DNA from 3 places in the Paenibacillus sp. FSL W7-1287 genome. Region 2 is predicted to be linked to each of the others. Evidence: riboswitches for the same ligand, from Rfam matches in the RefSeq annotation. Region 2 holds a riboswitch; each other region holds the start of a gene.

The links. Region 2 has a riboswitch for thiamine pyrophosphate ahead of tenA (thiaminase II). Riboswitches for the same ligand answer to the same signal wherever they lie in the genome.
Region 1: linked by a shared signal. The riboswitch ahead of NSQ99_RS12095 (ABC transporter substrate-binding protein) and the one ahead of tenA (thiaminase II) in region 2 are both predicted to bind thiamine pyrophosphate.
Region 3: linked by a shared signal. The riboswitch ahead of NSQ99_RS13640 (ECF transporter S component) and the one ahead of tenA (thiaminase II) in region 2 are both predicted to bind thiamine pyrophosphate.

The regions. Positions count from the first base shown of each region.
Region 1 is NZ_JBBORD010000001.1:2,639,815-2,642,086, forward strand. It holds gene NSQ99_RS12095 (ABC transporter substrate-binding protein) at 1-961, opposite strand, end outside; TPP riboswitch at 1,210-1,319, opposite strand; gene NSQ99_RS12100 (glycosyltransferase) at 1,543-2,272, shown strand, end outside.
Region 2 is NZ_JBBORD010000001.1:1,467,008-1,469,279, reverse strand. It holds gene NSQ99_RS06630 (ABC transporter ATP-binding protein) at 1-614, opposite strand, end outside; gene tenA (thiaminase II) at 602-1,273, opposite strand; TPP riboswitch at 1,356-1,465, opposite strand; gene NSQ99_RS06620 (acyl-CoA dehydrogenase family protein) at 1,594-2,272, opposite strand, start outside.
Region 3 is NZ_JBBORD010000001.1:2,993,470-2,995,741, forward strand. It holds gene NSQ99_RS13635 (LOG family protein) at 93-650, shown strand; TPP riboswitch at 729-841, shown strand; gene NSQ99_RS13640 (ECF transporter S component) at 918-1,487, shown strand; gene NSQ99_RS13645 (ABC transporter ATP-binding protein) at 1,504-2,272, shown strand, end outside.

The DNA.
Region 1 (2,272 bases), 1.2 Mb from region 2:
TGTACATCCAGTCAGCATATCCTTGCCATACGGACAGCTTCTGCTCACCCCAGCGTGGTGCATCGTCCTGATAGCGTGGGCTTAGCCATTGCTGACTTGCTTTAACAAGCTCTGCATTAAGATCTGGTTCTGCTGCAATCAATACATCTGCCGCCTCCTCTGGGTGCTCGATGCTGTACTGATATCCCTTTGCTACTGCTGCGACAAAGCTACGAACGAGCTCAGGGTCTTCCTTAATCATCGCTTCACCCGTTACAAGCACTGGCGTATAATAATCTAAATTTTCATTATAATCCTTCATATAGATCATATTAAGATCTACCCCTCGCAGCTCTGCTTCAATCCCTGTCCAAGCGTAGAAGATCCAAGCAAAATCTATATCTCGCTCAACCGCTGCAAAGAAATCACTATTGCCCATATTCACAATATCCATTTTGCTATAATCAGCATCTGCTGCAAGCATTAAGGACTCGATTGTGGCTTGCTCAATCGGAGAGCCCCATCCGCCATAGCGCATCCCTTCAAATTCCTTCGGTGTTACAATGCCTTTATCCTTAGGCGATGCAAAGCCTGAGGTGTTATGCTGAATAATGGCCGCAAGCGACACAACTGGTAAACCAGCGATGCGTGATAGCGTCACATTTTCCTGATAGCTTACACCAAACTCTACATTTCCCGCTGCAACATGTGCGTCTGCTCCACCATCTGCTGGAGCAATAATTTCCACCTCTAAGCCCTGCTCTGCAAAGTATCCTAGGTCACGAGCTGCATACAGTCCGGTATGGTTTGTATTTGGCGTATAATCCAGCATAAGCTGTACCTTGCGCAGCTTTTCCTCTGAGGCTGCTTCATTCCCCTTTGCTGCATTCTCCGCATTTCCTGCATTCCCCGTATTACCGCATGCTGTAAGCATCGCTAGCAGCACAACCATAACGAGCCATTTGGTGCTTTGAATTTTCATAGCTTTTCTCTCCATCTCTTTTTCTTTTTCTTTTTAGATTGACCATTTTGACACGCTGATCATCATAGGTATTAAAAAGACACCCTTCGCGTAGAGGAAGGATGCCTTGCAGCAACGTCATTACCCTGCTATGAAACAGCTTGCCCGCTGTTCAAACGTTCATACAGGTTAATTGATCGTTTTCGATGCCCGAATATGTATCTGCTCTGCTGCAGAGCACAAAAAAACCGGGCATAGAAACGTGGCCGGTTAATGTTATGGCACATTTCCTACGCTGGAATTATCCAGATCAGGTACGGTCGAGAACAGAACAGTTCTCCTCTCAGCCAAGTTCATCTTAGCTCCCGAAGTGTCGTATTCAATTGGTTAATCTATTGTTTATTATAGCAAACGGTTATTCATTTGGATAGCCCTGCTCATGATGAACACGTCTAGCATTGTAAGCTGCGTCTAAACATAGGGGTATACAGGCACATTCATTCCACGTGTCTAGCACTTTTCTTATGGTTGACTAATAGACTATACAAGACTATACAAGACTTTGATAAAGGGTGATGTTGTTGATTACGATTAGTTTATGTATGATCGTGAAAAATGAAGAAGATGTGATTGCTCGCTGTCTCAATAGCGTGAAGGAGGCTATTGACGAGATCATCATTGTGGATACAGGCTCAACAGACCGGACGAAAGAGATTGCTACCTCGCTCGGTGCAAAAGTGTATGACTTTGAATGGATTAATCATTTTGCAGCTGCTCGTAATTTCAGCTTTCAGCAAGCAACCAGTGACTATATCATGTGGCTTGATGCGGATGATGTACTGATGCCAGAGGATCTTGCCCGCTTACTTGAGCTGAAGCAGCGCGAGCCTTTTAACTACGATACCGTTACGATGAAGTACAATCTTGCCTTTGATGAGAATGGCAAACCTACCTACAGCTATCGCCGCAATCGCCTCGTTAAACGCTCCATGAATTTTGAGTGGATTGGTCCAGTACATGAATATTTATCTGTATACGGCTCCAGCTTCCACTCAGACATTGCTGTAACGCACCGGAAGGAACGTCATGCGTCCAATCGTAATCTCGATATTTACTTAGCTCGATTGGAGCAAGGAGAAGAATTTACGCCACGTGATCAATTTTACTTTGCAAATGAGCTGCGCGACCATGCCCGTTACGAAGAAGCCATTCAATGGTACGATCTGTTTCTTGAAGGAAAAAAGGGCTGGGTCGAGGATAACATTGCAGCCTGCTCTCGCAAAGCGCACTGCTATGCCCAATTAAAACAGAGGGAGCTTGCCATTCGTAGCC
Region 2 (2,272 bases):
AATAATATCGTTTTGCGATGCTGCTCCCATACTTGAAGCAACCATTCCTGCATCTGAATTCGTACCATCGCGTCCAAAGCACTAAACGGCTCATCTAGCAGCAGCATCGAGCTTCCACCAAGCATCGATCGCAAAAAGGATACTCGCTGTCGCATCCCACCCGACAGCTCATGCGGATAGCTGTTCTCTGTGCCAGCTAAACCAAACTGCGGTAGCAGCTCTAAAGCTTGTTGCCTTGCTTTATGCTTGCTTACTCCTGACAACTCCAGGCCAAGCACTGCATTATCGAGCACAGTACGCCACGGCATTAAGCTGTCACGCTGCGGCATATAGCCTATTCGCATGCTACGACCAATTGCTTTCTCAGTCTTTTCAGCCTCTTCAGCTCCAATATGAAGTACACCAGCTATTGGCTGCAGCTGACCTGTAAGTAATCGAAACAATGTCGTCTTACCGATTCCACTCGGTGCAAGCAGTGCTACAAACTCTCCAGTCGGAATAGCTAAATCTAGTCCGTCAAACAGCAGCTTATCCTCAGTAAAACCGTATACGAGTCCCTCAACGACAAGGGCGTATTGTTCTATCGTCTGCTTAGCTTTGTTCAAACCGGCCATTCCTCCTGGCGATAAGCCATATCCCAGAACAAATATTCAAACTTTGAGGCGGTTACAAAGTGACGCTCTAATCGTGCAAGCTCTCGTTCTGGTAAGCCCTCAGCCAGCTCATTCATCAGAGCGATTGTCCAATCAGTCAACTCTCCAAACTCCTTAGAGCTATACATTAGTACCCATTCCCGATAAAGGGGATGCTCAAGAGCTTCAGGAATTTCAGCAAATCTGCATCCAGCCTCTCGGTAGCTCCACATACATGGCAAAAGCGCAGCAACTACGTCCGCTAGCGTTCCTTGTGCTGCAGCCTCGAGCATATATTTCGTATAGGCAATTAGTGTTGGGGATGGAGTCGTTAACTCTAGCTCTTCACGACTAATGCCAAATCGCTCTGCGTACTGACGATGCAGCTCCATCTCTACATGCAAAGTCGAGTGTAACAGCTCAGACATTTTGCCGATGGTTGCTAGATCTTGAGCTTTTATGCTGCCATAAGCAAACATCTTCGAATATTCGATTAGATACACATAATCCTGCTTCATGTAGTAAATAAAGCGCTGTGGGTCAAGCGTTCCATTGCTAAGCTCGGTGAGAAATGGGTGGCGGTGGCTTTGCTCCCAAATTCCACCTGCTGCAGCATACAGTCTTTCACTAAATCTTGTCATCTACTTTTCCTCCTTTAATTGGAAATATTGGCGTATTTAAGCACAAAAAAAACCATTCGAGAACTTTAAAGTACACGAATGGTTACAATTCGATAAAATTCTCTACGCCAGCATTACCTGGATCAGATTAACGGTCAGAAACATACGGTTTCTATCTCAGCCGGACTTTATCCAGCACCCGTGTATCAATATGAAGTTAACAATACTATAAATGATGTGTTAGATATTGGCAACAGCTTAAAAAAAATTTATGTCTATTGACTCTAGCAATCGGCACTTCTTGACGAGCTAGGAGCGCTAACTATACTGTTATACTCTCACTAATCCTGCTCATGCTCCTGTTTGTGTTCTAGCTCTAGTTCTATATCCTTTATCGCTAATCTTCCTAGCATCGACAGCACTGCATCCTCCATAGGGGGATTATGTAAGCCAAAACGCACATCACGATACATGCGTTGCAATGGGTGATCAAGCGCTAAGCTATGTGCTCCTACTATCCGCATCGCCTTATCAACAACCGAAAGCGCGGTTTGTATGGCAGTCACTTTAACCGCATTGAGCTCGATACTAAGCTGCTCAGGTGGAAGCACCTTCTGATCCCATCTCGCTGCTACGCTATACATAAAATGTCTCGCTGTTTGCAGCTCTAGCTCAATTTGACCAAGCTGCTGCACGATATGAGGAACATGGATAATTGAGGTTGAGAGTGAGTTCGGCTGGTAGCTATATGCGAACTTAATCGCTTCTTTCCTTGCAGCTAGTGCAATGCCGAGATAACAAGCTGGAATATGCAACAGATGTGGAGCGGCCAGCTGGGCTTTCTTTTTCGGAAAAACCGGAAAAACCTGCATAAGGGCAGAGGCCGGTAGGAGTACTTCCTCCATAACTAGATCATGACTCGCCGTTCCGCGCATTCCGAGCATATTCCATGTTTGTTCAATCCGTAAGCCATCGGCAGTTCGAGGAATCATAAACTCAACGGTATCCTCATCCAAGCCT
Region 3 (2,272 bases), 1.5 Mb from region 2:
CATGCTTTACAGTATCCACATTTACTCCTGCTTGCTTATGTCTTTTGGAAAAATTATACTAAACCTATCCTAATGTAGAATGGAGAGTTGCTATGAAACGTATTGCTGTATACTGTGGTTCCAGTATTGGAGCTTCTTCTGACTATGAACAAGCTGCTATTGCATTAGGTAATGAGCTTGCTCAACGTGGCATCGGTCTCGTCTATGGTGGCTCGCGCACGGGCTTGATGGGGGCGGTTGCAGATGCTGTGTTAAAAGCTGGCGGAGAGGTTATCGGCATAATCCCTCATCATCTGGCACATCGAGAAATTGCCCACGAGCAGCTTACCAAGCTCATTAAGGTTGATTCAATGCATGAGCGTAAGCATCAAATGATGGATCTATCAGACGGCTTTATTGCTATGCCTGGCGGTGCTGGGACAATGGAGGAGTACTTTGAAGTCATTACATGGAGTCAAATTGGGCTGCACAAAAAGCCATGCGGTCTATTGAATGTTAAAGGCTACTACAACCCGCTAATCCATCTGTTTGATCATATGGTACAGGAGCAATTCTTAAAAGGACGCTACGCTGCACTTAATCTTGTCGCGGAGCAGCCTCACGAGCTGTTAGAGCAGATGGCTAATTTCCGCCATCCCGACGAGCTATAAATATTCCTCAACCTTTACAATTTCTTAATATACAGTTGTCAAGTTTGGAAATGTATAGTACATTAGATCACAGTTGCATATAAACCGTCCGGGTGCTTGTGGAAACAGGCTGAGATAGTAGCTATTACCCCGCTACTGACCGTTGATCTGAACTGGATAATACCAGCGTAGAGAATGGGTGTTTAGAAAAAGAGGGATTTTCTGACCGTCTGCGTATATCCAGACGGTTTTTTTGTGCATACAAAACAATGTTGGAGGAGTCAAAACATGAAAAAACTTAGTTTAGTAGACATCGTTGTCATTATAGTGATAGGTATCGTATTTGGAGTAATCATGAAGTTTTGGGACGATCTATACAGCGTAGTGAAGCCGTTATTGCCAACGCTGCGTCAATTAATTTATGGTATGTGGTTTATGGTCGGTCCATTTGCTGCTCTTCTTATTCGCAAGCCTGGGGCAGCGCTATTGGCAAGTGTTGCAGGTGCAAGTCTATCCGCGTTAGTCGGTAACGGTTTTGAGGTTCTAATGTACGGATTAATTCAAGGTCTTGGAGCTGAGCTCGTCTTCCTAGCATTCCGATATCGCAAATTTTCAATTGCAGTTGCAGGATTAGCAGGCATCATGTCCTGCGTTGGCGGCTTCCTGCTAGATCTAAGCTATGGTTACGCTGAATTGGAAACATGGGCATTAATCGTGAAGTACGGATTACGTGTCATTAGCGCCTTTATCTTTACAGGGATCTTCGCCTACTATATCGTGCTTGCGCTAGAAAAAACGAAGGTCACTTCGTTAATTCGCCCAATTGACTATTCAGAAATTGACAACCTTAAGCAGTAAAGAAGGAGTTTAACGGATGACGAATAAAGCGATAGGTGTTACGAAGCTGAGAGCCAAGTACAGTGGGGAAAAGCAGCTTATATTCAACGATCTCACCCTTTCCATCCCTCATGGTCAAAAACTACTGCTGCTTGGACCTAGCGGCTGTGGCAAGTCTACGCTTTTACAAATTATTAGCGGCATTATACCGGGAGCAGTCCAAATCCCACTGCTGGCAGAGCAAATTACAAAGCCAGAGAGCTGGGGCTTTGTCTTTCAAGACCCAGACACGCAATTCTGCATGAGCTATGTCGATGAGGAGCTTGCGTTTGTCCTTGAAAATCAACAAATCCCACAAGAGCAGATGAAGCAGCTCATTGAGGAAGCTCTGGAGCATGTCCAGTTGCACTTGCCCAAGCTACATACTCCGATTGCAGAGCTGTCACAAGGGATGAAGCAGCGTCTTGCTCTTGCGGCGGTATTGCTTCTTAAGCCGGATGTTGTATTTCTTGATGAGCCTTCTGCCCTGCTAGATCCTGAGGGCAAGCAATATATATGGGAAACGATCCGTAGCACGTTAGCGCAGCATACCGTCATTGTCGTTGAGCATCATATTGACGGTATTCTCGACTGGTTTGATCGTGTCGTAGTGTTAAATCGTCTAGGTGACATTATTGCTGATGGCCACCCGTCTCATGTATTTGCAGAGCAGAAGTCATTTTTAATGCAGGAAGGGATATGGTATCCGAATATATGGGAGGAGTATTTTTCTTATCAATCGAACTCACTAAGCTTAGCCTTCCGAG